2 regions of the Streptomyces sp. NPDC034043 genome follow, and region 2 is predicted to be linked to the other one. Evidence: riboswitches for the same ligand, from Rfam matches in the RefSeq annotation. Region 2 holds a riboswitch; the other holds the start of a gene.

Region 1 (6,776 bases), on a different contig from region 2:
CATCATCGGCGGCGGGATCTTCCTGCTCCCGGCCTCCGTCGCCCCCTTCGGCACCGTCAGCCTGCTGGCCTTCGGCATCCTGACCGTCGGCGCGATCGCCCTCGCCCTGGTCTTCGGCCGCCTCGCCGAACGCCACCCGCGGACCGGCGGCCCCTACGTGTACGTACGCGCCGCCTTCGGCGACTTCGCGGGCTTCCTCGCCGCGTACAGCTACTGGATCACCGCCTGGGTCTCGAACGCCGCCCTCGCCGTGGCTTCCGTCGGCTACCTCGCCGTGCTCTTCCCGGCCGTGGGCGAGCACCGGTGGTCGATGTGTCTGGCCGCGCTGGCCGTGCAGTGGCTGCCCGCCCTCGCCAATCTGGCCGGCACCCGCTACGTGGGCGCCGTCCAGGTGGTGTCGACCGTCCTGAAGCTGGTCCCGCTGCTGCTGGTGGCCGTGGGCGGCCTGTTCTTCTTCGACCCGGCGAACCTCGGCCCCTTCCAGGCCGCCGGGCAGAGCACCATCGGGGCCGTCTCCGCCTCCGCCGCGATCCTGCTCTTCAGCTACATCGGCGTCGAGTCCGCCGCCGTCAGCGCCGGCGAGGTCCGCGACCCGGCCCGCAACGTCGGCCGGGCCACCGTCCTCGGCACCGTCGGCGCCGCCGTCGTGTACCTGCTCGGCACCCTGTCCGTCTTCGGGCTGGTCGCCCACGAGAAGCTGATCTCCTCCCAGGCCCCCTTCACCGACGCCGTCAACGCCGTCTTCGGCGGCACCTGGGGCGGCACCCTGGTCGCCGGCGCGGCCGTGGTCTCGATGGTCGGCGCGCTCAACGGCTGGACCCTGCTCAGTGCGCAGACCCCGTACGCGGCCGCCAAGGACGGGCTCTTCCCCAAGGTCTTCGAGAAGAAGCAGCGCGGGGTCCCGGTCGTCGGAGTGCTGGTCACGGTCGTCCTGGCCTCCTGCCTGACCGTCTACAACTACACCGCGGGCTCCGCGCGGGTCTTCGAGATCCTGGTCCTGGTCACCACCTTCACCGCGACCGTCCCGTACCTGCTCTCCACCGCGGCCCAGCTCTACTTCCTGGCGTCGGGCCAGTCGGAGCGGGTCCGGCGCGGGCAGCTGGTCCGCGACGCCGTCCTCGCCGGCGTGGCCTTCGCCTTCTCCATGTGGCTGGTCGCCGGTTCCGGCTACGCGGCCGTCTACCAGGGCGTGCTGTTCCTCTTCGCGGGCGTCCTCGTGTACGCGCTGATGGCGGCCCGCAAGGGGCGCGCGGCCGTTTCGGCCGGGGAGTAATTTGGAAGGAAAGGCCGGCCAGGGGGGCGCTAAGGGGTCGCCATGTCAGCGATCAGCAACACCATCGACATCGACCGGAGGCCCGAGGAGGTCTTCGCGTACGTGACGGACCCCACGCACCTGCCGGAGTGGCAGGACAGCGCCGTGTCCGCCGTCCCGATGGGCGACCTGCCCGTGCACGTCGGTTCGAGGGTCGCCGTCACCCGGCGGTACGGCAGGCGGAGGATCCCCACGACCCTGGAGTTCACCGAGCTGGACCCGCCGAGGAGCTGGCACGTCCACGGCGTCGACGGCCCGGTCAGGCCGCACGTGCGCGGCAGGATCGAGCCCCTCGACAACGGGACCCGCTCGCGCGTCACCCTCTCCGTCGACTTCGAGGGCCACGGCCTGGGCAGGGGCCTCGTCCCCCTCGTGGTGAAGCCCAGGATGCGCAAGGAGATGCCCCGCAACGAGGAGAAGCTCAAGCACCTGCTGGAGCACTGACCGGCAGCTGTCCGCCGCTGTCAGCGGCGGACAGCCCCGGTGCCCAGGCGGAAAACGCGGAGGCCCGCGCCGTACGGCGCGGGCCTCCGGTGTGTGCCGGTACCGGGAGCGGATCAGTCCAGGTAGTCGCGCAGCACCTGCGAACGCGACGGGTGGCGCAGCTTCGACATCGTCTTCGACTCGATCTGGCGGATGCGCTCACGGGTGACCCCGTACACGCGGCCGATCTCGTCCAGCGTCTTCGGCTGGCCGTCGTTGAGGCCGTAACGCATGGAGACCACGCCGGCCTCACGCTCGGAGAGCGTGCCCAGGATCGACTGCAGCTGCTCCTGGAGGAAGGTGAAGGACACGGCGTCGGCCGGGACGACCGCCTCGGAGTCCTCGATGAGGTCACCGAACTCGCTGTCGCCCTCCTCACCCAGCGGGGTGTGCAGCGAGATCGGCTCGCGGCCGTACTTCTGGACCTCGATGACCTTCTCGGGGGTCATGTCGAGTTCCTTGCCCAGCTCCTCCGGGGTGGGCTCGCGGCCCAGGTCCTGGAGCATCTGGCGCTGCACACGGGCGAGCTTGTTGATGATCTCGACCATGTGGACGGGGATGCGGATGGTGCGCGACTGGTCGGCCATGGCGCGCGTGATCGCCTGCCGGATCCACCAGGTCGCGTACGTGGAGAACTTGAAGCCCTTGGTGTAGTCGAACTTCTCCACCGCGCGGATCAGACCGACGTTGCCCTCCTGGATCAGGTCCAGGAAGAGCATGCCGCGGCCGGTGTAGCGCTTGGCCAGCGAGACCACGAGACGGAGGTTGGCCTCCAGCAGGTGGTTCTTGGCGCGGCGGCCGTCCTCGACGAGGATCTCCAGCTCGCGCTTGAAGGCGGGCTTGTGGTCCTCCTCCTCTTCGAGCTTGTACTCGGAGAACAGACCCGCCTCGATGCGCTTGGCGAGCTCGACCTCCTGCTCGGCGTTGAGGAGCGGCACCTTGCCGATCAGCTTCAGGTAGTCCTTGACCGGGTCGGCGGTGGCACCGGCGACCATGACGGTCTGCGCCGGGGCGTCGTCCTCGTCGTCGTCGGACAGCACGAAGCCCTGGCCGGCCGCCTTGGGCGTCTCCTCCTCGGCGTCGTCGGCGAGGTCCTCGACGGCCCAGTCCTCACCCTCGACGACCGGGGTCTCGGCGTCGTCGGCGTCCTTGGCGCCGGCCTTCTTCGAGGCCGCGGTCTTCTTGGTGGCCGTCGCCTTCTTGGCGGCGGTCTTCTTGACCGCCCGCTTCTTGGGCTCGGCGGCGGCCTCGGCCGACACCTCCTGCGAAGCGGTGGCCGACGGAGCGGATATCGCCGCGGCGGCGGCCGGGGCGGGAGCGGTGGCGGAGGCCTTGCGCGCGCCGATGGGACGCGGTGCGGCGACCGCCTTCTTCGTCACGGTGCGGGCCGGGGCGGCGGCTGCCTTGCGGGGCTTCTTGGCAGCAGCCTTCGTGGCGGGGGCGGCGCTGACGTGGAGGGCGACACCCTCCTCGTCCAGGACCTGGTTCAGGCTGCGCAGGACCCGCTTCCACTGGTCCACCGGGATGCGGCCGGCCTCGAAGGCCTGGCGGACATCGTCACCGTTGATGTGACCCTGCTCGCGGCCGCGCTCGACGAGCGCGACCAGGGCCTCGGATTCGGCGATCTCCGGAGGGAACGTACGGGACGGGCTGAGCGACACAAGGAGCCTCTCGTTGCGAACAGATAAGGAGTGGGCGGGACATCATCGCGCGGACTCGGGAAACAGACCGAAGCGGGTCTGTATTCCGGGGCCGCGCGAGGACACCTGTCGGTTCATCGCCTGCCCGAGTCGATTCGTTACGCGCTGAATTGAGTGACCTGCGCCACGCTGTGCCCGCGCAACCGATCCGGCGGGGATCCGTCGGCCCTCCCGGTCACCCCTTCTTGCGGGCTTCGATGAGGAAACGGGCGGTGTGCGCGACGAACGGACCTTCGCGTCCGATCCGTTCGTGGAGCTCGCGCAGCCGCTCCCGGTACTGCCCGACCGTGAAGCCGGGCACCATCCAGATCACCTTCCGCAGGAAGTAGATCACGGCCCCGATGTCGTGGAACTCCGTACGCAGCCGCTCGGAGCGCAGGTCGACCACCTCCAGACCCGCCTTCGCGGCGTCGGCGGCCGCGTCGTCGGGGTGGCGGGCGCGGCGGACCTCCTCCGGCTGCGGGCCGAGGAAGTACTCGACGAGCTCGAAGACGCTGGCCGGACCCACCTGCTGCGAGAGGTAGGTGCCGCCCGGCACCAGCACCCGGGCGATCTCGTCCCACCAGACGGTCACCGGGTGCCGGCTGACGACCAGCTCGAAGGCCTCGTCGGCGAAGGGCAGCGGCGGCTCGTCGGGGTCCGCCACCACCACCGCGCCCAGCGGGTGCAGCAGCCGGGTCGCCTTCCGGACGTTCGGCGGCCAGGACTCCGTGGCCGCCGTCAGCGCGGGCAGCGGGCCCGCTCCGGCGAGGACCTCGCCGCCGCCGGTCTGGATGTCCAGGACGGAGCCGACCTGTCCCAGACGCTCGCCGAGCAGGCGCTGGTAGCCCCAGGAGGGCCGCTGCTCGGTGGCCCGGCCGTCGAGCCAGGAGAAGTCCCAGCCGTCCACCGAGACGGACCCGGCCTCGGCGACGAGATGGTCGAACGTGCGCGTCATGTCCCGATCGTCCCAGCTCGGTCCCCGCTCTTCCACCGGATATGTCGACTACAGTGGGCACCGGGCCGTGACTGGCGTTCGGGTGGATCACCACCGGGGAGCGGCCCGGTGTGGGCCCGCGGGGCCGTACGCCGTCTGCCGCGCGCCTGGGCGAACCGCGATCCGCAGCGACGTTCAGGAGACCCCGTGACGACTGCCCCCACCGCCACCGCCCAGCTCATGGACGGCACCGCCCTCGCCCGCCGCGTCTCGGAGCGGACCGCCGCCCTCGCGGCGAAGATCACCGAGCGCACCGGTACCGCTCCCTGCCTGGCCACCGTCCTCGTCGGCGAGGACCCGGCCTCCGTCACCTACGTACGGATGAAGCAGAACCGTTGCGCCAAGGCCGGGATCACCTCCCGCCACGTGGAGCTGCCGGCCGCGACCACCACCGAGGAGCTCGTCGCCACGATCACCGCCCTCTCCGAGGACCCGGAGATCAGCGGCATCCTGCTCCAGCACCCCGTCCCGCACCACATCGACGAGCGCGCCGCCTTCGAGGCCATCGCCCCCGGCAAGGACGTCGACGGTGTGACGATGCACTCCTTCGCCGCCATGGGCTTCGGCCTGCCCGGCTTCGTCTCCTGCACCCCCGGCGGCATCATGCGCCTGCTGGAGGAGTACGGGGTGGACCTCACCGGGAAGCACGCCGTCGTCGTCGGCCGCAGCGCGATCCTGGGCAAGCCCGCCGGGATGCTGCTGCTGGAGAAGAACGCCACCGTCACCTACTGCCACTCCCGTACCCGCGACCTGTCTTCGATCGTGCGCCAGGCGGACGTCCTGGTCGCCGCGGTCGGCAAGGCGGAGTTCATCCGGGGCGAGGACATCAAGCCCGGCGCGGTCGTCCTCGACGCCGGGTACAACGAGGGCAACGTCGGCGACGTCCACTTCGAGTCGGCCGCCGCCCGCGCCTCCCTGATCACCCCGGTGCCCGGCGGCGTCGGCCCGATGACGATCGCGGTGCTGCTGGAGCAGACCGTCCGGGCCGCCGCGGCCCAGGCCGGGCTGGACCTCGCGGACCTCTGAGGCGATCATCTTGTGGCGCGGCCCCGCGTGACGGCCGCGCCACGAGCATGGGGGGACCCGGATGGACCTGTTCGCACCGCTGGACCTTCCCGGCGGCACCACCCTCCCCAACCGTCTCGCCAAGGCCGCCATGGAGGAGAGCTTCGCCGCCCAGCCCGGCCAGCTCCCCGACACCCGCCTGGAGCGGCTGTACGCCCGCTGGGCGCGGGGCGGCGCCGGACTGGTCATCACCGGCAACGTGATGGTCGACCGGCGGGCCCTGACCTCCCCGGGCACCGTCGTCCTCGACGCGCGTTCCCCGCTGGAGCCCTTCCGCCGCTGGGCCGACGCCGCGACGTCCGGCGACGCCCGGGTCTGGATGCAGATCAACCACCCGGGCCGCCAGGTCGGCTCCGACATGCCCGGCACCGCGTGGGCCCCTTCCGCCGTCCCCATCCGCCTCGGCCGGCACACCAAGCGCTTCGCCCACCCCACCGCCATGACCGAGGCCGACATCGGCGCGACGATCGCCCGCTTCGCCCTCACCGCCCGGCGGGCCGAGGAGGCGGGCTTCCACGGGGTGCAGATCCACGCCGCGCACGGCTACCTGCTCAGCCAGTTCCTCTCCCCGCTCGTCAACCGGCGCACCGACCGCTGGGGCGGCAGCCTCGACAACCGCGTACGGATGCTCACGGAGACCGTCGGCGCCGTCCGCGCCGGCGTCTCGACGGGCTTCGCGATCGGGGTGAAGCTGAACGCCGCCGACTTCCAGCGCGGCGGTTTCGACACCGAGGAGGCCGCCCAGGTCATCACGGCCCTCGACGGCCTCGGCGTCGACCTGGTCGAGCTGTCCGGCGGGACCGTCGAGAGCCCCGCCAGCATGGGCCACACCACCGACCAGCGGACCCTGGAACGGGAGGCCTACTTCCTCTCCCTCGCGGAACACCTGCTGGGGACGGCGGCCGTGCCGCTGATGCTCACCGGCGGCATCACCCGCCGCGCCACGGCCGAGAAGGCCCTGGCCCGCGGCGTCGCCGTCGTCGGCATGGCCTCCGCCCTCGCCCTGTGCCCCGACCTGCCCCGGCGCTGGCGGGCGGGCGAGGACGCGCGGGTGGACGTGCCCCGGCTCGAGTGGCGCGACCGGAGCCTGGCGGCCGCCGGCACGCTGGCCCTCGTACGCTTCCAGCTGGACCGGCTGGCCCACGGGCTGGAACCCCGCGCCCGGGTCTCCCCCCGCTGGATCCTCACCGCGGACAACATCCGGCACCGGCGCAGGGTCCGAGCGTACGGGGCCTGGCTC
Region 2 (6,776 bases):
GGCCGACGGGAAGGGCAGGCCCCGGAAGGCACCGCACGCCCCGGCGCCGCCCCCCGCGATGTCCACCGTCGGCGGCGCCCGCCTCGGGCTGCCCGGGACCCAGGTCAATCCGCTGCCCGGGGCGCCCTCCCTGCCGGCCAACCTCAGCGGCCGGTCCTGGATCGTGGCGGACGCCGAGACCGGGGAGGTCCTCGCGGCGCACAACGCCCACTGGCGGCTGCCCCCGGCGTCCACCCTGAAGATGCTCTTCGCCGACACGGTGCTGCCCGGCCTCCCCAAGGACCGGGTGCACAGGGTCACCGACGAGGACATGGAGGGGGTCGGCCCCGGCAGCAGCCTGGTGGGGGTCAAGGAGGACCACGAGTACAGCGTCCACGACCTGTGGCTCGGCGTGTTCCTGCGCTCCGGGAACGACGCGGTGCACGTCCTCTCGGCCATGAACGGCGGCGTCGAGAAGACCGTCAAGGACATGCAGGCGCACGCCGAGGAGCTCCAGGCCCTGGACACCCACGTGGTGTCCCCCGACGGCTACGACGCCCCCGAGCAGGTGTCGAGTGCGTACGACCTCACCCTCATCGCCCGTTCCGGGCTCCAGAAGCAGGACTTCCGGGAGTACTGCGGCACGGTCGAGGCGAAGTTCCCCGGCAGGCAGGAGGAGGGCAGGCCGCGCGAGTACTTCGAGATCCAGAACACCAACCGGCTGATGACCGGGGCGGGCGGCATCAGCCCGTACAAGGGCATCGCCGGGGTGAAGAACGGCACCACCACCATGGCCGGCTCGACCTTCACCGGCGCCGCCCAGCGCGGGAACAGGAAGCTGCTGGTGACGGTGATGAACCCGGACAACGGCGGGCTGAACGGGGTGTACGAGGAGACCGCCCAGCTCTTCGACTGGGGCTTCGAGGCCGCCGGGAAGGTCAAACCGGTGGGCGAGCTGGTGCCGCCGAAGAGCGCGGACACCTCCCCGCACGGCTCCCCCGCCCAGTCCCACGAGAAGGGCGGGACGTCGGCGGGCGGCGACGCCTCCGGCAGCAGCGGCCTCGGCACGGCGTTCGGCATCACGGGCGGGGCGCTGGCCGCCCTGGCGGGCGGGGCGTTCGCGGTCAACCGCCGCTGGCCGCGCGGCCGCCGCGGCCCGGGGGGCGGTGCGGGCAGCGGCGGCTAGTCCGAGGCCGTCCCCGGGGCGGCGCCGGCTTCGGCGGCTTCGGTGTCTTCGGTGTCTTCGGTGTCTTCCGCGTCCGCGTCCCCGTCGGGCGTCGCCGTCCAGGCCGCGCAGAACAGGAGCAGCCGCGCCGTGAAGCTGATCCACAGCAGCAGGGCGATCGGCACGCCGAAGGCCCCGTACATGCTCTTGGCCGCGACCTCCCTGATGTAGCCGCTGAGCAGCAGCTTCAGCAGCTCGAAGCCCGCCGCGCCGATCAGTGCCGCCTGGATCAGCCGGCCGCGCGGCGGCTCCACGCCGGGCAGCAGGGTGAGCAGGTAGAGCAGCAGCAGGAAGGCCGCCAGTACGCCGACGAGGAAGGCCGCGGCGCGCAGCAGCGCCCCGCCGGCGCCCTCGCGCGGGATGCCGAGGAGCTCGGCGGACTTGCCGACCGCGCTGGCTCCGACGATCGACGCGGCCGCCGAGGCCAGGGCCGCGCCGCCGAGGCCGAGGAGCACGAGGGCGTCCTTGCCCTTGCGCAGGAAGGGGTTGCCCTCGTCCTCGTCGTCCTTCTCCCAGACGGCGCGCAGGCAGTCGCGCATGGAGCCGATCCAGCCGATGCCGGTGAAGAGGAGAAGGGCGCCGGCGACGAGGCCGACGGTGCCGGCGTTGGCGACGAGCGCCTCCAGGTCGAGCTGGTCGGAGATGCCGGGGACCTGTTCGGCGAGGCTGCGCTGGAGACGCTCCAGCTGTTCCCGGCTGAGCAGCCCGGCGCCGACGGCGGCGGCGACCGTGATCAGGGGGAACAGCGCGAGGAAGCTGATGAAGGTGATCGCGGCGGCGAGCCGGGTCCAGTGCACCCGGTCGAGACGCTCGTACGAACGCCAGGCGTGGGTCCGCATGGCGGCGGACGCCGCCGGGCCGATCACCGGGAGTTTCTTCAGCCAGTCCATGGGGCCACCGTAAATGAGCTGCTGGAAATAGCCGGGATTGTCGCTTTCGGGCACTACGGTCGTCGATTGTGACTTTTCGCCCTACGGATCGTCCCCCGGCCCGGCCGTTCCACACCCTGCTGCTTCGGAGCCTGCGGTTCCGCGCCCACCAGGCCCTGCGCCCCCTGCGTCAGGAGCGCGGCACGGCCGTGTCGCCCACCGGAGCGGGCTGTGCCGGGACTCCGGGGGCGCCCGCGCCGAAGGGGTACTCGCGCAGCTTGCGCCAGACCCCGTCCGAGCCCTGCTCGTAGAGCGCGAAGCCCTCGCACAGCCAGCCGGCGGCGTAGTCGGCCAGCTCGGCGTAGGCCCGGTCCATCGCCTCCTCGGAGATCCCGTGGGCGACCGTGACGTGCGGGTGGTACGGGAAGGCCAGCTCGCGGGCGAGCGGCCCGCGGGGGTCGCGTACCTGCCCCTGGAGGCGGGTGCAGTCCGGGGTGCCCTCGGCGAGCCGGACGAAGACGACCGGCGAGAGGGGGCGGAAGGTTCCCGTCCCCTCCAGGCGCATCGGGAAGGCCCTGAAGGCCCGCGCGACCTCCGTCAGGTGGGCGCGGATGGCGGGCAGCCGGTCCGCCTCCACCTCGGTGGGCGGTACGAGGGTGACGTGCGTGGGGATGCCGTGCGCGGCGGCGTCCCCGAAGCCGGCGCGCAGCTGCTGGAGCTGGCGGCCGTACGGCTCCGGGACCGCGATCGAAACGCCGAGCGTTACGGTCCCCACGTGTGTCTCCTTGGTGTGTGTACGAGGTGCTGCCGCTCAGTGTGGCGCCAGCACGCCCTCGGCCGCCAGGGGCGCCGGTCCGTCAGTGCTTGGCGGGCAGGAAACCGAGGCGGTCGTAGGCCTGCGCCAGGGTCTCCGCGGCGACCGCCCGGGCCTTCTCCGCACCCTTGGCCAGCAGGGAGTCCAGGGTCTCCGGGTCGTCCAGGTACTCCTGGGTGCGCTGCTTGAAGGGTGTGACGAAATCGACCATCACACCGGCGAGGTCGGTCTTGAGCGCGCCGTAGCCCTTGCCCTCGTACTGGGCCTCCAGGGCGGGGACCGACTCGCCCGTGAGGGTGGAGTAGATCGTGAGCAGGTTGCTGACGCCCGGCTTGTTCTCGGTGTCGAAGCGGATCTCGGAACCGGTGTCGGTGACCGCGCTCTTGATCTTCTTCTCGGTGACCTTGGGCTCGTCGAGGAGGTTGATCAGGCCCTTGGGAGAGGAAGCGGACTTCGACATCTTGATCGCCGGGTCCTGGAGGTCGTAGATCTTCGCGACCTCCTTGACGATGTGCGCGGCGGGAAGGGTGAAGGTCCGGCCGAAGCGCTGGTTGAAGCGCTCCGCCAGGTCGCGGGTCAGCTCGATGTGCTGGCGCTGGTCCTCGCCGACCGGGACGGCGTTCGCCTGGTAGAGGAGGATGTCGGCGACCTGGAGGATCGGGTAGGTGAACAGGCCGACGCTGGCGCTGTTGACCCCGCCCTTGGCGGACTTGTCCTTGAACTGGGTCATCCGGCTGGCCTCGCCGAAGCCGGTGATGCAGTTCATGACCCAGCCCAGCTGCGCGTGCTCCGGGACGTGGCTCTGGATGAAGAGCGTGCACCGCTCGGGGTCCAGGCCGGCGGCGAGGAGCTGCGCGGCGGACAGGCGGGTGTTCGCGCGGAGGTCCTTCGGGTCCTGCGGCATGGTGATCGCGTGCAGGTCGACGACCATGTAGAAGGCGTCGTGCGTCTCCTGGAGGGCGACGTACTGGCGGATCGCTCCGAGGTAGTTCCCGAGGTGGAACGAGCCGGAGGTGGGCTGGATGCCGGAGAGCGCGCGGGGACGATCAGAAGCCATGCCCCCATTCTCTCAGGTGCGGGGCCGCTCTCCGGCCGCACACCGGCCGGAACCCACCGGTGCGGTTCGGGCCCGGGGCCGGGGGGCGGCCCCGGACGGCCCGCGCGGAGGGGTGCCCGGTGGCCGGATCCCGCCCCCGGCCGGGCGGCCCGTCAGGCCCCGTGGGCGGGGCGGGGGGCGTGGGTCCCCCGCCCCGCTCTCCCGGTCAGGCGAGCGGCAGGCCGGGGGCCGGGAAGGCGGCCATCAGGTCCGCGACCTCGGAGCGGATCCCGGCCAGGGCCGGCTCGTCGGACTTCGCGGCGGCGTCGACCGCGCGGGAGATCCAGCCCGCCACCAGCGGCATGTGCTCCGCCCCCAGGCCCCGCGACGTCAGCGACGGGGTGCCGATGCGGATGCCCGACGGGTCGAACGGCTTGCGCGGGTCGAACGGCACCGTGTTGTAGTTCACGACGATCCCCGCCCGGTCCAGCGCCTTCGCCGCGACCTTGCCCGGCACGTCCCGCGAGGTCAGGTCCATCAGGATCAGGTGGTTGTCCGTGCCGCCCGAGACGAGGTCGAAGCCGCGCTCCAGCAGGGCGGAGGCCAGCGCCTTCGCGTTGGCGACGACCGCGTGCGCGTACGAGACGAAGGACGGCTGCGCGGCCTCGTGCAGGGCCACCGCGATGCCCGCCGTCGTCTGGTTGTGCGGGCCGCCCTGGAGGCCCGGGAAGACCGCCTTGTCGATGGCCTTCGCGTGCTCCTCCCGGCACATCAGCATCGCGCCGCGCGGCCCGCGCAGGGTCTTGTGGGTGGTCGTGGAGATCACGTCCACGTGCCCCGCCGGGGAGGGGTGGGCGCCGCCCGCGATCAGGCCGGCGATGTGGGCCACGTCCGCGACCAGTACCGAGCCCGCCTCCTCGGCGATCGAGGCGAAGGCCGCGAAGTCGATGGTCCGCGGAAGGGCCGTGCCACCACAGAAGATGATCTTCGGGCGCTCCGCCAGGGCCAGCTCCCGGACCGCGTCGTAGTCGATGAGCCCGGTGTCGGCCCGCACGCCGTACTGGACGCCGCGGAACCAGGAGCCCGTCGCCGAGACGCCCCAGCCGTGCGTCAGGTGGCCGCCCATCGGCAGGGCCATGCCCATCACCGTGTCGCCGGGCTTCGCGAAGGCCAGGTAGACGGCCAGGTTGGCCGGGGAGCCGGAGTAGGGCTGGACGTTCGCGTGGTCCACCCCGAACAGGCCCTTGGCCCGCTCCACGGCGAGGGCCTCGACCCGGTCGATGTTCTGCTGGCCCTCGTAGTACCGGCGGCCGGGGTAGCCCTCGCTGTACTTGTTCTGCAGGACGGTGCCGGATGCCTCCAGCACGGCCGCGGAGACGTAGTTCTCGCTGGGGATCAGCCGCAGGGTCTCCGCCTGGAGCGTCTCCTCGGCGGTGACGAGCGAGGCGAGCTCGGGGTCGGTGGCGTACAGGGCGGGCTGGCGGTGCGCGGTCATCGCGGCTCCTCCGGGGTCGATGTCGGTTCGTCCCCGCGAGGCCCAGGCGAGCGGCCCTGTGTGCGGTCGTGCGCGCTCGACTCCCCCGGAGTTCGTTCTCCGTACGCCAGTCGCCGTGCGTACCGGACACCTTAGCTGGCGCGGCACCGGGGAGGTTTCCGCTCCCACGATCCGAGCGACGATACAAAGGACGTCACCCACGTCACCCGCGCCACCAGCCAGACGGACGATCGGAGACCCCGTGTCGAGAACTGCTGATGCCATCCGCTCCGCCGACGAACACAGCGCGCACAACTACCACCCCCTGCCGATCGTCGTCGCGACGGCGGAGGGGGCGTGGATGACCGACGTGGAGGGCCGCCGGTACCTCGACATGCTCGCCGGGTACTCGGCGCTCAACTTCGGCCACGGCAACCGCAGGCTGATCGACGCCGCCCGCGCCCAGCTGGAGCGGGTCACCCTCACCTCCCGCGCCTTCCACCACGACCGCTTCGCCGACTTCTGCGCCGAACTGGCCGCGCTCTGCGGCAAGGAGATGGTGCTGCCCATGAACACGGGCGCGGAGGCGGTGGAGACCGCGGTGAAGACGGCCCGCAAGTGGGGGTACGAGGTCAAGGGCGTCCCCGACGGCCAGGCCAAGATCGTCGTCGCCGCGGACAACTTCCACGGCCGTACGACGACCATCGTGTCCTTCTCCACCGACCACGAGGCCCGCGACCACTACGGCCCCTACACGCCCGGCTTCGAGATCGTCCCCTACGGGGACCTGACCGCCCTCGACGCCGCCGTCACCGCCAACACCGTGGCCGTGCTGCTGGAGCCGATCCAAGGCGAGGCGGGGGTCCTCGTCCCTCCCGCCGGATACCTGGCGGGCGTACGGGAACTGACGCGCCGGCGGAACGTCCTGTTCATGGCGGACGAGATCCAGTCGGGCCTGGGCCGCACCGGCCGGACCTTCGCGTGCGAGCACGAGGGCGTCGTGCCCGACGTGTACGTCCTGGGCAAGGCGCTCGGCGGCGGGGTCGTGCCCGTGTCCGCCGTGGTCGCCGACCGGGACGTGCTCGGGGTGTTCCGCCCCGGCGAGCACGGGTCCACCTTCGGCGGGAACCCGCTGGCCTGTGCCGTCGCGCTGGAGGTGATCGCGATGCTGCGCACCGGCGAGTACCAGGAGCGCGCCGCCGAACTCGGCGACCACCTGCACCGGGAGCTGAACCTGCTGACCGGCGGCGGCGCGGTGACCGCCGTACGCGGCCGCGGGCTCTGGGCGGGCGTGGACGTCGCCCCGTCGCGCGGGACGGGCCGCGAGGTCTCCGAGAAGCTGATGGAGCTCGGGGTCCTGGTGAAGGACACCCACGGGT

What was found. Region 2 has a riboswitch for ZMP and ZTP ahead of ACZ51S_RS12045 (serine hydroxymethyltransferase). Riboswitches for the same ligand answer to the same signal wherever they lie in the genome.
Region 1: it holds a riboswitch for ZMP and ZTP, as region 2 does, so the genes downstream of both, ACZ51S_RS07460 (bifunctional 5,10-methylenetetrahydrofolate dehydrogenase/5,10-methenyltetrahydrofolate cyclohydrolase) here and ACZ51S_RS12045 (serine hydroxymethyltransferase) in region 2, are expected to answer to the same signal.

The regions. Positions count from the first base shown of each region.
Region 1 covers NZ_JBVISF010000002.1:614,910-621,685, reverse strand. Annotated here, with positions in the region: gene ACZ51S_RS07480 (amino acid permease) at 1-1,273, shown strand, start outside; gene ACZ51S_RS07475 (SRPBCC family protein) at 1,316-1,756, shown strand; gene ACZ51S_RS07470 (RNA polymerase sigma factor) at 1,870-3,456, opposite strand; gene ACZ51S_RS07465 (methyltransferase domain-containing protein) at 3,671-4,432, opposite strand; ZMP/ZTP riboswitch at 4,490-4,591, shown strand; gene ACZ51S_RS07460 (bifunctional 5,10-methylenetetrahydrofolate dehydrogenase/5,10-methenyltetrahydrofolate cyclohydrolase) at 4,652-5,497, shown strand; gene ACZ51S_RS07455 (NADH:flavin oxidoreductase/NADH oxidase family protein) at 5,559-6,776, shown strand, end outside.
Region 2 covers NZ_JBVISF010000004.1:173,343-180,118, reverse strand. Annotated here, with positions in the region: gene ACZ51S_RS12065 (D-alanyl-D-alanine carboxypeptidase family protein) at 1-1,165, shown strand, start outside; gene ACZ51S_RS12060 (YhjD/YihY/BrkB family envelope integrity protein) at 1,162-2,094, opposite strand; gene ACZ51S_RS12055 (2'-5' RNA ligase family protein) at 2,264-2,848, opposite strand; gene trpS (tryptophan--tRNA ligase) at 2,931-3,944, opposite strand; gene ACZ51S_RS12045 (serine hydroxymethyltransferase) at 4,150-5,418, opposite strand; ZMP/ZTP riboswitch at 5,452-5,542, opposite strand; gene rocD (ornithine--oxo-acid transaminase) at 5,660-6,776, shown strand, end outside.